2 regions of the Streptomyces sp. WG5 genome follow, and region 1 is predicted to be linked to the other one. Evidence: riboswitches for the same ligand, from Rfam matches in the RefSeq annotation. Region 1 holds a riboswitch; the other holds the start of a gene.

Evidence for each region. Region 1 has a riboswitch for cyclic di-AMP ahead of ACP4IX_RS20560 (transglycosylase SLT domain-containing protein). Riboswitches for the same ligand answer to the same signal wherever they lie in the genome.
Region 2: it holds a riboswitch for cyclic di-AMP, as region 1 does, so the genes downstream of both, ACP4IX_RS21110 (C40 family peptidase) here and ACP4IX_RS20560 (transglycosylase SLT domain-containing protein) in region 1, are expected to answer to the same signal.

Annotation. Positions count from the first base shown of each region.
Region 1 is NZ_JBNGGC010000018.1:79,557-86,942, forward strand. It holds gene ACP4IX_RS20550 (LolA family protein) at 1-818, opposite strand, end outside; gene ACP4IX_RS20555 (polyprenyl synthetase family protein) at 1,129-2,139, opposite strand; cyclic di-AMP (ydaO/yuaA leader) riboswitch at 2,829-2,996, shown strand; gene ACP4IX_RS20560 (transglycosylase SLT domain-containing protein) at 3,002-3,499, shown strand; gene ACP4IX_RS20565 (HAD family hydrolase) at 3,766-4,575, opposite strand; gene ACP4IX_RS20570 (GNAT family N-acetyltransferase) at 4,856-5,926, shown strand; gene ACP4IX_RS20575 (glycosyltransferase) at 5,955-7,386, shown strand, end outside.
Region 2 is NZ_JBNGGC010000019.1:444-7,829, reverse strand. It holds gene bioB (biotin synthase BioB) at 1-203, opposite strand, end outside; gene ACP4IX_RS21130 (8-amino-7-oxononanoate synthase) at 354-1,481, shown strand; gene ACP4IX_RS21125 (DUF397 domain-containing protein) at 1,524-1,754, opposite strand; gene ACP4IX_RS21120 (helix-turn-helix domain-containing protein) at 1,776-2,636, opposite strand; gene ACP4IX_RS21115 (ATP-binding protein) at 2,850-3,341, shown strand; gene ACP4IX_RS21110 (C40 family peptidase) at 3,567-4,040, opposite strand; cyclic di-AMP (ydaO/yuaA leader) riboswitch at 4,044-4,188, opposite strand; gene ACP4IX_RS21105 (hypothetical protein) at 4,560-4,730, opposite strand; gene ACP4IX_RS21100 (ABC transporter permease) at 4,740-5,741, opposite strand; gene ACP4IX_RS21095 (TetR/AcrR family transcriptional regulator) at 5,847-6,500, shown strand; gene ACP4IX_RS21090 (NAD-dependent epimerase/dehydratase family protein) at 6,658-7,386, opposite strand, start outside.

The sequences.
Region 1 (7,386 bases):
ACCTGGGTGAAGCCCACGTCGACGACCGCGGCACCGCCGCTCGCCGGAGTCAGCGTGAACTTCAGCGGCATGCCGGTCTTGGCGTCCACCGCGACGCTGATGGCGCCGACCGTGGAACCGGACTGCTTGGGCTTGATCATCAGTCGGTAGGCGTCCCGGCCGGCCACCTGCGCGGTGCCGTCGACGGTCACGGAGGTGGTGTCGTCGACCGCCTTGAGGGCCTGGTCGGCGAAGTCCTTCGGGGTGGCCGGCACTTCCTCCTCCGACTGCTCGGCGCTGCCGGACATGGTGGAGTGGTAGACCTCGTTGGACTTGCTGTCGTAGCCCCACACGTCCTTGCCGTCGTGGATCAGGCTGTACTCGGCGGCGTTCTCCAGCAGCGACAGTTTCTGCCGGTCGGGGCCGTCGGCGGCGACCCGGAGCGTGTGGGTGCCGGTCACCAGCCCGGTGAGCTTGGCCGACGGGTCGGCCGCGGAGCCCTCCTCGTCGCCCCCCGGACCCGAACCGCCGGACATACCGGACAACAGGCCGCTCTCCAGGCCGCCGAGGTCCGGCAGACCCAGGTCCGTGCTGATCTTGACCGTGCCGGACAGCTGCTGGACGTCCGACGTGGCGATCTTCTCGATGAGCTGCTCCGCCGTGACCTTCGGAAGGTCCGGATCCCCGGAGTCCGCGATCGCCGGGACGAGGCCGATCGTCGCGGCCGCCACTCCCATCACCGCGACCGGAACGACGTACCGTGCGGCCCTGCGCCGCCCTGCCCGCAGACCCTCGTCCGCCCCGGCCGTCGTGTTGTCGTCGGAATCGATCGGTGCCATGTGTGCCCTGCCTCCTCGTCGGCGGCGGCTTTCTCGCGACCTCGCACTCGTCAACCCGTGAGCCGCCATTCTCACCCGAATCGGTGAGGATTGGTGTTTCCGTGGTGTCCATCTGACCAAATCGGCCAGGCGGAATCGTCAGACCGCGGGCTCAACTCCGCCTACTCCTGCGGGATGACACGGAGGGGCCACGACTCCCCCGGCCCGTAGGGGGTGGGCTGTACAGCCGTACGCCGCCCATCGCCGACGTACGCCGCCGTCCGCCCTGCGGCGCGGTCCCCCCGGCGCAGGTCACGGGCGGCCAGGATGTTCAGCCGGCCCGGTGCACCACGGCGTCACACAGCTCCACCAGCGCGGCCTTCGCCTCGCACTCCCTGAGCGGGGCCAGCGCCGCCCGGGCGTCCTTGGCGTACCGCACCGTGTCGCGTCGCGCCTGCTCCAGCGCGGGGTGGGCGCGCAGCAGCCGCAGCGCCTCCGCGTGCCGCGCGTCGTCGCTCAGGTCGGAGCCCAGCAGCTCGCACAGGGCGATGTCGTCGGCCAGCCCCAGTCGGGCCGCCCGCTCGCGCAGCCGCAGCACCGGAAGGGTCGGGATGCCCTCGCGCAGGTCGGTGCCGGGCGTCTTCCCCGATTCCTGGGAGTCGGAGGCGATGTCCAGGACGTCGTCCGCGAGCTGGAAGGCGACGCCGAGCCGTTCGCCGTACTGGGTCAGCACGTCCACGACCGTTTCGTCGGCGCCGGACATCATCGCGCCGAACCGGCAGGAGACCGCCACCAGCGATCCCGTCTTGCCGCCCAGCACGTCCAGGTAGTGGTCGACGGGGTCCCGGCCGTCCTGCGGCCCCGCCGTCTCCAGGATCTGTCCGGTGACGAGCCGCTCGAACGCCAGTGCCTGCACGCGGACCGCCTCGGGCCCGAGGTCGGCGAGGATCTGGGAGGCGCGGGCGAACAGGAAGTCGCCGGTGAGGACCGCGACCGAGTTGCCCCAGCGGGTGTTGGCGCTGGCCACACCACGCCGCACGGCGGCCTCGTCCATCACGTCGTCGTGGTAGAGGGTGGCGAGGTGGGTCAGCTCCACGACGACGGCCGAGGGCACGATCCCGGGGGCATAGGGGTCGCCGAACTGGGCCGAGAGCATGACCAGCAGTGGCCGGAATCGTTTGCCGCCGGCCCGCACGAGATGCTGGGCGGCCTCCGTGATGAACGGAACCTCGCTCTTGGTTGCCTCAAGCAACCCTTCCTCGACAGCAACCAATCCGGCCTGGACATCGGCTTCCAGAGCCTGGTCCCGCACGCTCAGCCCGAACGGCCCGACGACGGTCACGAGGGGTCTCCTGTCTGCTGGTGTCTACTGGCGATTACCTGGTTTGTCGATAGGTCGCTGCCACCACTCGAGCCAGCGTATCCGGTCACCTTTCGATCACCGCTAGCGCCCACCGTTACAGGCCGGTCGGTATCGGATCATGAACAGTATGTTTTTGATCAGGCGATATGAGCAGACATTGATCGACATCGCCAGGGCCAGAACCCGCCACTGAAGATCACATCATCCCTCCCAACGGCTCGCACTCCGGATACGTCACCCACTCGGCTCTCCCTGCCCCCACCCCCGAACGGATGCCCCCGGGACACACGGAAACACCGATCAGGGCGGGGTCGCACACCGGGTGCGCGCGACAGCGGGCCCGCTCGGCCGTCGGTCAACACCCGAAGCTCTCCGCCCTACGGGCAATTGACCCACAGTTGATCCCAATGCCCGATTTGCCACACTTGTCGATGCGGGTGAGTTGACTCACTCCTCCACACCCCCGGGCAACCATGCCGCCGGCTGTGCCCTCCCTTTGTGCCGCAAGGCAATTGGCCCTTGGTGGCCGCAAAGGATCAAGTACCTCAAACCCCCCAGATCAAGGTCAACAGGCGCGTTGGGTGATTCCTGCACTTGTTTCGGACATGTGCTCTCGCATACGTTCCCGGCCTGTCGGGCGGACGCCGAATCCTGCCACCGCCCGGACGCACAGTCATCCGCCAACACACTCGCAGGCAGGAGCGGGGGACCCAGGTAAGTCGCCGCACCGGTCACCACCGGAGCGGCTCGGGGTGAAGCCGTGTCCGTCAGGACCCGGCCGGGCACCTCCCCGCCCGAACCCGACAGCTCACCTCGCAGGCGTAAGGAGAGGGACTCACACATGTCTGCCAACGGTCAGAACCGTCACGCCCGGACCAGCCGCCTCGCCCGCAAGCTCGCCGTGGCCGGCACCGGCGCCGCCGTGCTCGCCCTGCCGCTCCTCGGCGCCACCGGCGCGTCCGCGGCCACCCCGGCCACCCCGGCCGCCGCGACCGCCACCACCGCGGCGACGACCTACCCGGACAACCTCGACGGCTGGATCCGGGAGTCGCTCGACATCATGGCCCAGCACGGCATCCCCGGGTCGTACGAGGGCATCCACCGCAACATCATGCGGGAGTCGTCCGGCAACCCGTTCGCCATCAACAACTGGGACATCAACGCCATCAACGGCACCCCGTCCAAGGGGCTGCTCCAGGTGATCGCGCCCACCTTCGAGGCGTACCACGTGCCCGGCACCTCCTGGGACCCGTACGACCCGGTCGCCAACATCACCGCGGCCTGCAACTACGCGGCCGACCGGTACGGCTCGATGGACAACGTCTTCGGCGCGTACTGACAGGCACTGGCACAGAGGCCCGAGGCCTGAGGCCCGATCCACTGAGCCGCTGAGCCACTGACCACTGAGCCACTGAGCCACTGAGCCACTGGCAAGGAGGCTCCGGCCGAGGACTCCGACAGGAAGTCCTCGGCCAGGGGCCCCAGCCAAGGCCGACTCCAGCCACGAGGCTCCGGCCGAGGCAGCTCCTCGGCCGAGGGGGCTCCGGTCAGAAGGCTCTCCGGTCAGGAGGCCCCGATGAGGTCGATCCGGCCGAGGGGCTCCGCTCAGGACGCTCCGAAGACCCGCTCGAGGACGACGGCCACGCCGTCGTCCTCGTTCGTCGTGGTGACCTCGTCGGCCACCGCCTTGAGTTCGGGGTGGGCGCCGGCCATGGCGACACCGTGTGCCGCCCAGTCGAACATGGGGATGTCGTTGGGCATGTCCCCGAAGGCGATCGTCCGCCGTCGGCTCACCCCCAGCCGCTCGGCGGCCAGTGCCAGGCCGGTCGCCTTGGTGATGCCGCACGGCTGGAGCTCGACCGTTCCCGGCCCCGACATGGTGACCGTGGCGAGGGAGCCCACCACCGCGCGCGCCGTCGCCGCCAACTCGTCGTCGGACAGGTCGGGGTGGCGCAGCAACACCTTGCTGATCGGCGTGGACCACAGTTCGTCGCGCCGCTCGACCCGCACCGCGGGCAGCGTCGGGTGGGGCATCAGGTACCCGGGCTCGATGAGCGTGAGGCCGTCGACGCCGTCCTGGTCGACCGCGGCGTGCACCTGCCCCACCTCGGCCTCGATCTTGCCGAGTGCGGTCTCGGCCAGTTCCCGGTCCAGCGTGACCGACCACAGCATCCGGTTGGCGCCGGCGTCGTACACCTGCGCACCCTGTCCGCACACCGCGAGTCCCGTGCAGCCGAGGCGGTCGAGCAGGGACCGCACCCGGGGCGCCGGCCGCCCCGTCACCACCAGATGCCGCGCACCGGCCCCCGCCGCCCGCGCCAGCGCGGCCAGCGACCGGTCGGAGACGGTGTCGTCGCCGCGGAGCAGCGTGCCGTCGAGGTCGGTGGCGACGAGTGAATATGCGGTGCGGTCCATGATCAGAGAATACGGACACCGCACCTGTCCGACTCACCCGCGATCGCATCCGAGCGAGGACGCGCGAGTACGGCACGAGTCCGCACGAGTACGGCCTACAGGCGCACGAGGACGCACGAACCTGTCCGAAACCTGGCACATCATCGACTAAAGCCGGTTAAAGGCCTGTGCACCGGTTGGCAACAACATGGTCCGCTACCTACCGGCCCGGGGCCCCCGGAGGTACCTTCCTGTTGTCCAGGGGGAACTTGATCGGGGGGTCGGGTTGAACAGCGGACGTGTGCGTGTGCTCAGGCCGGAGGAGCTGGGCGAGGGGGAGCGGGAACACTGGCGGGAGCTGCGCGCCAAGTCGACGGCGCTGCGCAACCCGTTCATGGAACCGGAGTTCACCGACGTCGTGGGCCGGGTACGGCCGCGGGCGCGGGTGGCGGTGGTGTACGACGGCGGGGAGGCGTCCGGTTTCCTGCCGCACGAGCGCGGGCCGCTGGGACAGGGCCGGGCGATCGGGCTCGGGGTGTCGGACTGCCAGGGCGCGGTCCTGCGCCAGGACCTCGCCCTGAACACCCGCGAACTGCTGCGGGCCTGCTCCCTGTCGAGCTTCGCCTTCGACAACCTGGAGGCGAACCAGGAGCTGTTCGTGCCGTACGCCGCCGAGGAGCTCACCACCTACGTCATCGACGTCGAGCGGGGGTACGAGGCGTACGAGGACGTACTGCGCGACCGGTCACCGAAGTTCCTCAAGACCACCCTCGCCAAGGAGCGCAGGCTCGGCCGCCAGGTCGGTGACGTGCGCTTCGTGTTCGACGAGCGTGACCCGGCCGCGTTGCGCACGCTCATGGAGTGGAAGTCGGCGCAGTACCGCAGGACGGGGCGCCGCGACCGGTTCGCACAGGAGTGGATCAGCCGGCTCGTGGCACGGCTGGCGGAGACCCGGGCGCCGGAGTGCACCGGCACGCTGTCCGTGCTCTACGCCGACCGACGGCCGGTCGCCGCCCACTTCGGACTGCGCTCGGCGACGGTGCTGGCCTGCTGGTTCCCGGCGTACGACCCGGACTTCGCGAAGTACTCGCCGGGGCTGATCCTGCATCTGCGGATGGCCGAGGCGGCCGCCGCCGAGGGCATCGGCATGCTCGACATGGGGCGGGGCCCGGCGGAGTACAAGGACTCGCTGAAGACCGGTGAACTGCCCGTGTACGAGGGAGCGGCGACACGTCCGGGAGCGGGCGCCGCGCTGCACTGGCTCGGCCGCGAGCCGGCCCGCCGCGCGCACGGCTTCGTGCGCGACCGGCCCCGGCTGGCGTCGCTGGCGGTCAGGACGTTGAGGGGCGCGGCCCGGCTTCGCCGGTCATGACGGAGGGCATCTACGAGGGGGTGGGCGCATGGCCGGTGTGCGGCGTGCGCGGCAGGGGACACGACGGGAGATAGAGGGGTTCCTCGGCATCGGGCCGGTGCAGGTCGCCGAGCTGGACATCGGAGCCGACGCCTCCGGGGGAGGGGAGGGCGTCGAGGGGGCTGCTCGTACCGAGGAGGCTCCTGGCGTCGAGGGGGCTGCTCAAGCCGAGAGGGCGCCTGGCGTCCGGTCGGCTGCCGGCTCCGCGGCGGCGGAGCTGAGACCGGGGCCGGGCAGCGCGCCGGTCACGTCCGGCGCGGTGTTCGTCCTGGTCAGGAGGGCGGGGCGGCCCATCGGTACAGTGCTCGGGCAGGTTCCCGAGGGCGCGGATCCCGAGGAGGTGCTGGCCGGGCTCGCCCGGAAGCTGCCGGGCGGGGAGCCTCCCGAGCCGTTGCCCCGGCCGCCGTCCGCCAGTGTCGTGGTCGCCACCCGGGAACGGGCGGACCAGCTCGCCCGCGCGCTGGACTCGCTGCTCGCGCAGGACCACCCGGACTTCGAGATCGTCGTCGTCGACAACGCGCCCGTGACCGGGGAGACCCGTGAGCTGGTCGAGCGGAAGTACGGCGAGCGGGTGCGGTACGTGTGCGAACCGGTCCCCGGACTCGCGATCGCGCACAACCGGGGGCTCGCGGCCGTACGGAGCGAGGTGATCGCGTTCACCGACGACGACGTGGTCGCCGACCCGCACTGGCTCACCGAACTGACCGCTCCGTTCGCCGCCGACCCGCGCCTGGGCTGCACCACCGGGCTGATCCTGCCCGCGCGGCTGCGCACCCCCGCCCAGGTGCTGCTGGAGAGCCACGGCGGTTTCGCGAAGGGCTTCACCCCGCGGACGTACGACCCGGCGGACCCGCCCGCCGACGAGCCGCTCTTCCCGTTCACCGCGGGCCGGTTCGGCTCGGGCGCCAACATGGCCTTCCGTACGGCGGTGCTGCGGGCGGTCGGCGGCTTCGACCCGGCGACCGGCGCGGGCACACCCGCGCGGGGAGGCGACGACCTCTACGGATTCGTCCGCGTCCTCGCCGAGGGGCAGCGGCTGCGCTACACCCCGAGCGCGCTGGTCTGGCACCACCACCGGGAGACCTGGCGGGACCTGGAGACCCAGGCGTACGGCTACGGCGCGGGCCTCACCGCGTACCTCACGGCGATCCTGGTGAACCGTCCGTCGCTGCTGCCGGCCTTCCTCGCCCGGGTGCCGGGCGGGCTGGCGCACGCGCGGGGGCTGACCGCCGTACGCGCCACCGCCGACGGTGCCGCCACCGACGGCGACGCAACCGACGGCGACGCAACCGACGGCACGGGACCGGTGGCGGACGTGCCGGGCGGCCACGACTCCCGTACGCATCCCTGGCCTCGGCGCCTGTCCCGGTTGCAGCGTCAGGGCATGCTCTACGGTCCCGTCGGCTATCTGCGGGCCCGCC
Region 2 (7,386 bases), on a different contig from region 1:
TCCTCGGGGCACAGGCCCGACTTCAGGTTGACGAGATAGTTGAGTTTCACCCGTCGGCCGAACCAGTGACGGCGCACCTTGCCGGCCGCGGCCACCACATCGAGCAGGTCGTCGTCGGAAGTGGCGAGGACGGCGAGCGCCTCCTCGCGGGTCGGCGACTCGCGCCGAACCCCCTTGTCCACCAGCGTGTTCAGCAGGTCCATGAGAGCCGATCCTGTCCTAAGGGGCCACCCGGGGCCAAGGAGACTTCGCACAACAGTGACAGATCACCGTGTGGGTATCGCCACACCTCGCGGGGGCGGCGGGACCGCTAATGTCTGTCCACTGCCTACAAAACACCGGAGGACCGACCCATGGCGTTCGGCTGGATCGACGAGCAGGCCGAGGTGCGCCGCCGAGCCGGACTCGAACGGGTTCTGCGCCCCCGTCCGGCGGGCTCGCCGCTGCTGGACCTGGCGAGCAACGACTACCTCGGACTGGCCCGGCACCCGGAGGTCACCGAGGGCGCGGCGCGGGCCGCGCGGACGTGGGGGGCCGGCTCGACCGGGTCCCGGCTGGTGACCGGCACCACCGAACTGCACACCGAACTCGAACGCGAACTGGCCGCCTTCTGCGGTTTCGAGGCCGCGCTCGTCTTCTCCTCCGGCTACGCGGCCAACCTCGCCGCGGTCACCGCGCTGGCGCCGCACGGCTCCCTCGTCGTCTCCGACGCGGGCAACCACGCCTCGCTGATCGACGGCTGCCGGCTGGCCCGCGGCACGACCCAGGTGGTGGCGCACGCCGCCCCGGACGCCGTACGCAAGGCGCTGGCGACGCACGGCGGCCCCTGCGTCGTCGTCTCCGACACGGTCTTCTCCGTCGACGGCGACGCCGCGCCGCTCGCCGCGCTCGCCGGTGCGTGCCGCGAGCACGGCGCCGGACTGGTCGTCGACGACGCCCACGGCCTCGGCGTCCTCGGCGAGGGCGGCCGGGGCGCCCCGCACGCGGCGGGACTCGCGGGCGCCGACGACGTCGTCGTGACGGTGACACTGTCCAAGTCGCTCGGCAGCCAGGGCGGGGCCGTGCTCGGCCCCGCGCGGGTGATCGAGCACCTGGTCAACGCGGCCCGGACGTTCATCTTCGACACCGGCCTCGCACCCGCGGCGGTGGGCGCGGCGCTGGCGGCGCTCACCCTGCTGCGCCGCGAGCCCGAACGGGCGGCGCGGGCACGCGCGGTGGCGGCCGCACTGCACGCACGTCTGACGGCCCTGGGGCTGTCTGCGGTACGCCCCGACGCCGCGGTCGTCTCGGTGCGCGCCCCCTCCCCGGAGGGGGCCGTACGGTGGGCGGCCGACTGTCGTACGGCCGGCCTGTCCGTGGGCTGCTTCCGCCCTCCTTCCGTACCTGACGGCGTCTCACGGCTCAGGCTGACCGCTCGTGCGGACCTCTCCGGGGAACAGATCGAACGCGCTGTGCGGGTGATCGGCGAAACGCGGCCATGAGTCGGCGTGACACGGCCGTGCGTCGTCCGATGCCCGGCCGGATCAGCGGCGGTGGATCCCGGCCGTGAACGACGCCCAGCTCCCGGGGGAGAAGAGCACCGCGGGCCCGGCCGGGTCCTTGGAGTCGCGCACGGCGAGCAGTCCGGCCCAGGGGCCGGACGACGGCCGTGCCGTCTCCACGCAGTTGTTCGCCCCGGTGCTGTAGCTGCTGCGCAGCCACCGCACGCCGGGCAGATCGGTACTGGACGGGATGTTCCGGGGGAGTTCGGACACGGAGTCTGTCATGGTGCCTCCTTACGCGCCTGCCGCTGTCGCGGCGATGAAGTCCAACGAGTCCTCGGGCGAAAGGGCATGGATCAGAAGGGTGTTGAAGGCCTCGGTGTAGGCCTCTAGGTCTTCTTTCCGTTCGAGGTGCAGGCTACTCGTCAAGTGGTCGAGAACAACCACGTCCAGATCAGAAGTGCTCGAAAAGGAGAAGATTACGAAAGGCCCGGTGACGCCGATGTGCGCCCCGGCGGCGAAGGGCAGGACCTGGAGCCGGACATGGGGAAGGCGCGCGGCATCGACCAGTCGCGCCAGCTGACGGGACATCACTCCGGGCCCGCCCACCTCCCGGCGCAGCACCGACTCGTCCAGGACCGCGCTCAGCTCCAGTGGCGGCTGCGCCCGCAGGATGTCCTGCCGGGCCAGTCGCACCTCCACCAGGGTGTCCAGCCGCTCCTCCGGGAGCCCGTCCACCGCGGCGCGCGTCACCGCGCGGGCGTACTCCGGCGTCTGCAGCAGACCGGGGACCACGGTGGTCTCCAGGGTGCGCATCGCGCTCGCCTGGGACTCCAGGCTGATGAAGTCGCGGTAGGTCGGCGGCAGCACCCCTCGGTAGGCGTGCCACCAGTGGTTCCGGCCGCCCGCGTCGTCGGAGCCCGCCAGCATCACCAGCAGCTCCCGCAGCTGGTCGTCGGCCACGCCGTAGGCGTCCAGCAGTAACCGCACGTCGGCCGGTTTCGCCCCGCTCGTCCCGGTCTCGATCCGGCTGACCTTCGACTGGTGCCAGCCCACCAGCCGGGCCGCCTCGCCGCTGGTGATACCCGCCGACGTGCGCTGGGCGCGCAGTTCCGCGCCCAGCTTCCGGCGGCGCACCACGGGGCCGTGCTGCATGGGGCCACTCCTCTACTCCTTATGAGCCGCCCGAATACGCTCTGCCGTCGCAGAGTTCACCGCATCGAGCGACAGATATATGCAGATCTTGGGGGATCGCCGCCCTTCCGGGCCTGGTGGTGGCAGTCTGGCGGCGAAGCACCAGTCCGGGACCGTACTCGAACCATCCGCTCCGTGTCCGGCTGCGGTCCCGTGGGAAAGGGACGAGTCGCCATGGCAGACCATCTGGAAGCATCCGTCACTCTGCCGAGCGATCCCGCCTCGGTGGCCGCCGCGCGTACCTATGTGGTCGGCACGCTGGCGGAGTGGGGCCTGCCGGCGGACACCGATGTGTCCGAAACCGTCCGGCTCATCGTCTCCGAGCTGACGACCAACGCGGTCCAGCACACGCTCGGACAGTCACCCACCTTCACGGTGGACCTCGTGCTCGACCGCGACGAGCGACTGCACATCGGCGTCACCGACAGCCATCCGGGGTATCCCAAGCGTCTGCCCGCCGCCGTGCAGCAGGACAACGGCCGCGGCATGGTGATCATCCGCTGGCTGACGGCGGAGTGCGGCGGCAAGCTGAGGGTGCAGCGCACGCGCGAGGGCGGCAAGACCGTCTTCATCGAACTGCCCTGGACGCCGCCGAGCAGTCCGGTGCCGCCCGAGCCGGCCACGGCCGTGGGGCGGGTCGCGGGACGGCAGGAGCCCGAACGGTGAGGCGCCGACAGCGCTCGCCGCGCGTCCGTTCCGCGTGCGGCGTCGAGGACGGTCCCGAACCACCGCACGTGCACGTGCGGGAGCGCGGGGAGTGCGGGGGACGCCGACCGCCCCGTCGAGGTCCCGGTCCGTTGAGGCGGGGACCCGCCGAGGCCGTGGGCCGGCCCGAGCGGGGACCCGCCGAGGGTGACAGGAGCACCTGCCCTTCCGGGTGAGGAACGGATGTCAATTGACCCGGCCGTACCAGACGCTGCCGGTCCAGATCTTCTGCAGACGCACCACGTCCCCGGTCTTCGGGGCGTGCCAGATCCTGCCCTTCCCGGCGTAGATGCCGACGTGGTAGACGCTGCTGCCCGAGTGGAAGAAGACGAGGTCGCCGACCTTGCGGTTCTTGGCGGAAATATGACGGGTCTTGTTGTACTGCTGAGCCGCGGTGCGCGGCAGCTTCTTGCCGGCCTTCTTGAACGAATACAGGGTCAGTCCGGAGCAGTCGAACCTGCGTGGTCCGACGGCGCCCCATTTGTACGGTGAACCCTTCTTGGAGGCCGCGATCTTGAGGGCCTTCGCCGCATAGGTCGCCGCGGCCGCCTCGGAGGCGGCACCGGGGACCACGACGGATCCGCCGATCGCGGCGAGGGTGAGGGCCGAGGCCGTACCGGCACGGGCCATCAGCGACGGGACACGATTGAGCGCAGACATGCGCAACCCTTCGTCAGCCGCCTGTGAAGGATGACCTGTCGGATTCGGGCTGGCGAAGTTGCCCGGCCGCACGAGTGCGGCTTCACCCCAAGGGCTGCTCGGCCCGGCACCTCTCTCGCGGAGATGACCGTTCCGGCGACCCGTCGTGCTCGGGTCCTCCACTCCTGCCGATCCACTCCTGTCGACCGGTCGTCCGGGCGGCGGCAGGACTCGGCGTCCGCCCGGACCGCCCCGCCGCTGCGGCGAGGGCTTGTCGTCAGTCACGGATCTTGTCTCGCCCAGGGGGAGAATCCCAACGGAACGTGCCCTTTGTGTTGTTACACGCCACTCACCCGTGCGGGTGGACGCCTCCGCGTTCGAGTCACCCCCCGGTGTGGTGGCGAGCCCGGGACCAGCGGCGCAGCGGCTCGTTCCGCCGTGTGGGCAGCAGGGGTTGCGCAACTTCGGCCGGTCGGAAATCGAGGGTGTTCCTACGCCGAAAGGGGGTACGCCGTTTGGTCCGTTTCGGCCCCCGGCGCGTCAACTGCCGGAACGCGGCCGACGGCTGACGCGCGCCGTCCGCCGTTCACCGTCCAGCACGCGCAGCGCCCGCACCAGGATGCCGGCGCACTCCGGCCCCGGCGCACCGGTGCGCACGGCGGCCGGTCCGGGGGCCCGTACCGTGGCGGGGTCCGCGGTCCGGTCGCTCACGGCCGGGGCTCAGGCGGCCGGGGCCGGGGTCCGGTCGGGTGCCGGTGAGGCGCCGGGTGCGCGCTGTCGCAGTACGCCGCCGAGCAGGACCGCGCCCAGGCCCAGCAGGGACCACCACGTGAGCGTGAGCGCGGGGCCGGTGGCCGCGGCGCCCTCGAAGAAGGACACCGAGCGCAGGAGCGAGCCGCCCGCGCCCGGCGGCAGCCACTGGCCGATCGCGCCGGCCGGCCGGGGCAGCATCTCCGGCGCCGAGGACGCGCCGGAGAAGGGGTTGCCCAGCAGCATGATCACGGCCGCGCCCAGCCCGATACCCGCGCGCCCGAGCAGCGCCCCGAGCCCGGCGACGCCCGCGCCGGCGGCCAGGGTCGACAGCCCGAACGCGCCGGCCACGGCCCACCAGTCACCGGTGACCACCCCGAGCCAGCTGTGCGCGACCACCGCCGCGGCCACGCCTGTCGACGCGGCGGCGCCGGCCACCGCGACGGCCGCTCGCACGCCGCGCCACCCCAGCAAGGTCACCACGGCGCCGGTCGCGATCCCGGCCAGTGCGAGTGGCAGTACGCTCGCGCCCAGGGCCGCGCCGCGCGGATCCGCCTCGGGAGCGGGCACCACATCGACCACCTGGACCGGGGTCCCCGTGGCGGAGGCCTGCCCGGTCACCGCCTGTCGCAGCAGCTGGGCCACGGACGGGCCGGCCGCGGACGCCGTGAGCAGCTTCGTGCCCCGGTCGCCGGCGACCACCGCGCCGTACACGGTCCGGTCCTCGACGGCGTCGCGGGCCGCGGCCTCGTCGGCGTAGCGGTGGATCTCGAAGGCGCCCTCGCGCTGGGCGAGCCGCTGTTCCACCTGGGTGATCGCGGCGGGCGGTCCCGCCACGCCGAGCGGCAGATCGCGGGCGGACGTACGGGCGGCCGGCCAGGCGAAGGCGCACAGTGCCAGGGCCACCAGCACGGGAAGCAGGACGACGACGGCGGCCACACGGCGGCCGTGAGGAGCGGAGGGGCCGGACATGAGTGACTCCTCTGAGAGAAGGATCGTTCGTTTTAGAACTGCCTCCACGGTGCGGCGGCCTCGGGTGCCTTGTCAAGAAGGAATGTTCGTTTTACGTTGGACACCATGGCCCGCGTATCCCAGGAACACCTCGACGCCCGCCGCCGGCAGATCCTCGACGGCGCCGCGCTGTGCTTCGCCCGCAACGGCTTCCATGCCACGTCGATGCAGGACGTGCTGAAAGAGGTCGACCTCTCGGCGGGGGCCGTCTACCGCTACTTCAGCGGCAAGGAGGAGCTGATCGAGGCCATCGTCACCGAGGTTCTGGGCGCCATCCGCGACGTGTACGAACGTGCCGCGCGGGAGAGCCCGCCGCCCATGCCCGACGAACTCATCGCCCGCACCCTGGCGCACATGGCACGGGAGCGGCCGGCGGTGACGGACAGCGGCGAGTGGCTGTTCCCGCGGCTGATGATCCAGGCCTGGTCCGAGACGCTGCGCAACGACGCGCTGTCCGCCCTCCTGGGCGAAGGGTTCGCCAAGGCGACGGCCGCCTGGGCGAAGGTCGTGGTCCGCTACCAGGAAACCGGCATGATGCGCGACGACGTCGACCCGGACGCCGTGGCCCGGACGCTGATGGCCACGGTGCAGGGGTTCGGGGCCCAGTACGCGCTGTTCGGCAGCTTCTCGCCGGAGGCTCTTCAGGCCGGGGTGCGGGGGCTGTTGAGTATGCGTCAGGCCGCCGACGGCCCCGGTGACCAGCCGGGCGGATCCGGATGACGTGACCGGCCGCGACGCCGCTCGCCGGGCTGAGGAGCCGTCGGCAGAACGTGTCCCTCCCCTCGGCGGACCGGCGAGAAAGCGCCGTGACGCCGACGGGCACGAGGAGGGGCGGCCCACCCAGGCCGCCCCTGTACCGTGCCCAGCCCCGCCGTGCTCAGCCCTGCCGCGCCGCCGCCCAGGCGTCCTCCGCCGCGTAGTCGAAGAGGTCGCCGTACGCCCGGAACATCTTCGGGTACGCCTCCCGCCAGTCCCGTCCGGCCAGCCGCTCCGCGATGAAGGCGACCGTGTCCGGCAGGGTCTCGGCGTACCGGACCACCGGCCGGTAGCCCAACTCCCGCTCGGCCGCGGACATGTCGCACACGACCGGCGCGGGAACGGACCACGGCGTGTCTCCCACACCGTCCGCGGGCGGCGGCCCGTCCACCAGTACGTCCTCCGTCTCGACGCCCATCACCGCGTCGATCGCCTCCGCGATCTCCGCCACCGTCGGCGCGTCCGGGTCGACGGCGTTCAGGACGCGCGTACCCGGCCGCGGGGCGGCCAGCCGGACCAGCTCCGCGATGGTGTGCACGCTCGCAGGGTGGAAGCGGCTCGCACCGCCGTAGGCGAGGACGCGCCGGCGCCTGCCGTCGAGGTTGCGCTTGACGAAGTACAGCTCACGCGGCGTCCTGCAGTACGGCCCGTGGACCGCGCCCGCGCGCAGCAGAGTGACCGGCAACCGGTCGCCGGCCGCGAGGAGCTCCCGCTCCAACGCCACCTTGCGGGTGGGGTACGAGGTGTCGCCCGGCCGGACGGTGCGCTGCTCCTCCGTGAGCGGCACCGGGTATTCGGGGAAGCCGCCGGGTTCGTCCTGGGTGTCGAAGTTGCGGCCCTTGCCGTCCTC